2 regions of the Streptomyces sp. NPDC059850 genome follow, and region 2 is predicted to be linked to the other one. Evidence: riboswitches for the same ligand, from Rfam matches in the RefSeq annotation. Region 2 holds a riboswitch; the other holds the start of a gene.
The links. Region 2 has a riboswitch for glycine ahead of gcvT (glycine cleavage system aminomethyltransferase GcvT). Riboswitches for the same ligand answer to the same signal wherever they lie in the genome.
Positions count from the first base shown of each region.

Region 1: it holds a riboswitch for glycine, as region 2 does, so the genes downstream of both, gcvP (aminomethyl-transferring glycine dehydrogenase) here and gcvT (glycine cleavage system aminomethyltransferase GcvT) in region 2, are expected to answer to the same signal.

Region 1 is NZ_JBHWJI010000007.1:210,593-212,976, reverse strand. Features, by position in the region: gene ACFV9T_RS08500 (DNA polymerase IV) at 1-195, shown strand, start outside; gene ACFV9T_RS08495 (PRC-barrel domain-containing protein) at 185-502, opposite strand; glycine riboswitch at 656-753, shown strand; gene gcvP (aminomethyl-transferring glycine dehydrogenase) at 943-2,384, shown strand, end outside.
Region 2 is NZ_JBHWJI010000086.1:22,107-24,490, forward strand. Features, by position in the region: gene gcvH (glycine cleavage system protein GcvH) at 1-301, opposite strand, end outside; gene gcvT (glycine cleavage system aminomethyltransferase GcvT) at 393-1,520, opposite strand; glycine riboswitch at 1,732-1,846, opposite strand; gene ACFV9T_RS40055 (AAA family ATPase) at 2,010-2,384, shown strand, end outside.

The DNA of each region.
Region 1 (2,384 bases), on a different contig from region 2:
AGCGGGGTGGGGCGGGTGACCATACGGTTCGAGCTGCCCTGGTCGGGGCCCGGCCGGGTGCGTACGTTCGCGGTGGACGACCCGGAGCTGGAGCCGGGCGAGCCGCTGCCGCTGGTGCGGCCCCCGGAAGCGGCGGAGGCGTCGGCCGGAGTGCCGGGTGGGCCCGGCGGGGCCAGGGCCGGGGTCAGCCGGTGACGTCCAGGCCGTAATGGTGGTACAGCTGCAGCTCCTGCTCCGGGGAGAGGTGGCGGCCGACGCCGAGGTCCGGGGCGTCCTTGATCAGCGCCCGGTCGTACGGCACCCGCAGCGCGTCGCCGACGACCTCGCTCGGTTCGAGCGGTACGAAGACGTCCCGGCTGAACAGGCCGGTGCGTACCGCCGCCCACTCGGGCTCGCCGGTCGCGTCGTCGAGGTAGACCTCGTCCACGGTGCCGATCTTGGCGCCCTCGCGGTCGAATGCCTTGCGGCCGATCAGGGTCCGCGGGTCGATGTCCGTCTGCACGCTCTCTCCCACAGGTGACGACGATCAGGTGGCGGTGATCCAGTGATACCTACCAAAAGCCACATCCCCGTACGCGGCCACTCGAGCATCCGCGAGCACCTGGCGACCAACCCCTCCCGCCCGTAGACGCGCTGGTACGCTGGCTGTGGCTGCAGACCCCGTGCGGGAGAGTCCTCCGACAATGGTGTCGGGGGCGCCGAAGGAGCAAATCCTCCCCGGAATCTCTCAGGCACACGTACCGCGCGGGTGAGGTCACTCTGGAAAGCAGGGTGGGCCACGGGGAGCACAGCTCCGGAACCCCTCCTCACCGACGGTGAAAGCCGGTCAGGCCACACGCGGACCGGTGAAGCTCTCAGGTTGAGATGACAGAGGGGGAGGCCGTCCGGGCACCCGCGCCGCGGTGCCCCTCGCCGGTCGTGCTGACCAGGAGGCCCCCGCTGATGACCACCCACCGCATCTCGCTCGCCGATCTGGAGCGCGGTACTCCATTCGAGCAGCGGCATATCGGCCCCGACGCCGGAGCGCAGGCCAAGATGCTCGCCCAGGTCGGGTTCGGTTCCCTCGACGAGCTGACCGCCGCCGCCGTACCCGAGGTCATAAAGAGCGCCGAGGCGCTGCGGCTGCCGCCCGCTCGCAGCGAGGCGGAGGTCCTCGCCGAGCTGCGCGCGCTCGCCGACCGCAACCAGGTGCTGCCGTCCATGATCGGACTCGGCTACTACGGCACCTTCACCCCGCCGGTGATCCTGCGCAACGTCATGGAGAACCCCGCCTGGTACACGGCCTACACCCCGTACCAGCCGGAGATCTCCCAGGGCCGTCTGGAGGCGCTGCTCAACTTCCAGACCGTCGTCGCCGATCTGACCGGCCTGGACACCGCCGGTTCCTCGCTGCTGGACGAGGCCACGGCCGCCGCCGAGGCCATGGCGCTGTCGCGGCGCGTCGGCAAGGTCAAGGAGGGCGTCTTCCTGGTCGACGCCGACTGTCTGCCGCAGACCGTCGCGGTCATCGAGACCCGCGCCGAGCCGACCGGCGTCGAGGTCGTGGTCGCCGACCTGACCGACGGCATCCCGGACGAGATCGCCGAGCGCGGTGTCTTCGGTGTGCTGCTCCAGTACCCGGGCGCCTCCGGCGCGGTCCGCGATCCACGTCCGGTCATCGAGCGGGCCCATGAGCTGGGTGCGATCGTCACCGTCGCCGCCGACCTGCTCGCGCTCACCCTGCTCACCTCGCCCGGTGAGCTGGGCGCGGACATCGCGGTCGGCAGCACCCAGCGGTTCGGCGTGCCCATGGGCTTCGGCGGCCCGCACGCCGGGTTCATGGCCGTACGCGCCGCCCACGCCCGCAGCCTGCCCGGCCGACTGGTCGGGGTGTCGGTGGACGCCGACGGGGACAAGGCGTACCGGCTGGCGCTGCAGACCCGTGAGCAGCACATCCGCCGCGAGAAGGCCACCAGCAACATCTGCACCGCGCAGGTCCTGCTCGCCGTGATGGCCGGAATGTACGCGGTCTACCACGGCCCGGACGGGCTCGCGGGTATCGCCCGCCGCACCCACCGCTACGCCACCGTCCTCGCCGAGGGGCTGCGGGCGGGCGGCGTCGAGGTGGCGCACGGCGCCTTCTTCGACACCCTCACCGCGCGCGTCCCCGGCAAGGCGGCCGATGTCGTCGCCGCCGCCCGGGAGGCGGGGGTCAACCTCCGGCTGACCGACGCGGACCACGTGGGCATCGCGTGCGACGAGACCACCGGCCGCGCCCAGCTGGCCGCCGTGTGGTCCGCCTTCGGTGTCGACGGCGGAGACGGAAGCGGCGCTCCCGACATCGACGAGCTGGACGGCTCGGCGGCCGACGCGCTGCCCGCGGAGCTGCTGCGCGCGGACACGTA
Region 2 (2,384 bases):
AGCCGCCCTCGAAGGGGGCGGAATTCACCAGCGCCGGGTCGTTCACCACGTCCTCGTTGATCTCGGTGACCTCACCGGAGACCGGCGCGTACAGGTCGCTGACCGACTTCGTGGATTCCAGCTCACCGCAGGTTTCACCGGCGGCGACGGTGGAGCCGACATCCGGGAGCTGGACGTACACGACATCGCCGAGCGCGTTGGCCGCGTGTTCGGTGATGCCGATCGTCGACACGCCGTCCTGGTCGGCGGCCGACAGCCACTCGTGCTCCTTGCTGTAGCGCAGCTGCTGGGGGTTGCTCATGGTCCGATTCTCCTGGATAGGGGGGAGTGCTTGGGAAACGGGTCTTAAGCGGTGGGACGGATCAGTAGTGAGAGGCGGCGCGCGGGAGGTTTCAGCGCTCGCGGCGGTAGAAGGGGAGCGCGACGACCTCGTACGGCTCCCGGGTACCGCGGATGTCCACCGTCACGCCCGGGCTGCCGGGCGCGGCGTGCTCCGCGTCGACGTACGCCATGGCGACCGGCTTCCCCAGCGTCGGGGACGGGGCGCCCGAGGTGACCCGGCCGATCTCGGTGCCACCCGGGCCCAGCACGGCGTATCCGGCGCGCGGCACCCGGCGGCCCTCGGCGACCAGGCCGACCAGGGTGCGCGGCGGCCGGGCCTCGGCCTCGCGCGCGGCGGCCTCCAGCGGCCCGCGGCCGACGAAGTCACCGGCCTTCTGGAACTTCACGACCCGGCCGAGCCCCGCGTCGAACGGGGTCGTGTCGGTGGTCAGCTCGTTCCCGTACAGCGGCATCCCGGCCTCCAGGCGCAGCGTGTCCCGGCAGGACAGCCCGCACGCCACCAGGCCCACCGGGGCGCCCGCCTCGGTCAGCGCCTGCCAGACCCGCTCGGCGTCGTCCGGCGCGACGAACAGCTCGAAGCCGTCCTCCCCGGTGTAGCCGGTGCGGGCGATCAGGGCGGACACACCCGCGACGGTGCCCGGCAGCCCGGCGTAGTACTTCAGCCCGTCCAGGTCGGCGTCGGTCAGCCCCTTGAGGATCCCGGGGGACTGCGGCCCCTGGACGGCGATCAGCGCGTACGCGTCGCGGTCGTCCCGTACGGCGGCGTCGAAGCCGGTGGCGCGCTCGGTCAGCGCGTCCAGCACCACCTGGGCGTTCGAGGCGTTGGCCACGACCAGGAACTCCTGCTCGGCGAGCCGGTAGACGATCAGGTCGTCGAGGATGCCGCCCTCGCTGTCGCAGATCATGGTGTAGCGGGCGCGGCCCACGGCGACCGCCGAGAGCTGGCCGACCAGGGCGTAGTCGAGGGCGTCCGCGGCCTGCGGCCCGGTGAGAGCGATCTCACCCATGTGGGAGAGGTCGAAGAGCCCGGCGCGGGTGCGCACCGCGGTGTGCTCGTCGCGCTCGCTCGCGTACCGCAGCGGCATGTCCCAGCCCGCGAAGTCGGTCATGGTGGCGCCGAGCGCACGGTGGACCGCGTCCAGCGCGGTGCGGCGGGGCGTGGGCGGGGCGTCGGTCATGGTTCAGCTCCCAGGGGCATGATCGCGGCGATCACAGCGATGTCGGCGATGACGGGACGGGCGGGCCGGAGGGGACGACAAGGACGGCACACGCGTCCTCCCCATCTGTCATCGGAACCTGAGAGGTTCGCCGTGACCTTCCCGCGCGGCGGGCTGGTCCGGCTTGCACCTTGGGTGGGGCCACCTGAAGTGGCCCGCTTTTCAGATCTGCCTCATCCGTGCGGTATCGGGGCCTGAGAGATTCAAGGGAGGACTTGCTCCTTCGGCGCCTCGGACGGAGACCCGGCGGATTCGCCGGTGCCCGAGAACTCTCCCGCGCGGATTCAAGCGGCCGGTATGCAGTTGGAGCGGACATCATCGCACGTCCGCTCCAGAACGGAACCCCCGATCTGTGAGCGGCATCGCGCACGGGCCTCCTTGATGGGCATTACCTTTTCTTGACACTCTCGGGGTACGGAGCCGCTTGACCGACCTTGGAGGACGATCACGGTGCACGGGCAGGGAACATACGCGACAACCCGAGGAACCCTGCCCGCGCGGCAGGAGCGGACGCCGTCAGACGGCGCGCCGGACGGCACGTCCGGCGGCCCGGTCAGACCGGGCCGCCGCGCCCCCGTGCACGACCTGCGCGGCGGAGTGGGGGCCGAGCTGCACTACCCGGCGCGCGACCTGATCATCGCCTCCGGACTGCCCGGCAGCGGCAAGTCGACCCTGATCAACCGGGTGGTCCCCGACCACGACCCGAGCGGGACGGCCGTGGCGCGGGTGGACTCGCAGCGCACCCGGGAGGCCTGGGAAAGACGCATGCCCGGCTGGCTGCCGTACGCCGTCTACCGGCCGCTGGTCCGCTGCGCCCACTACGCG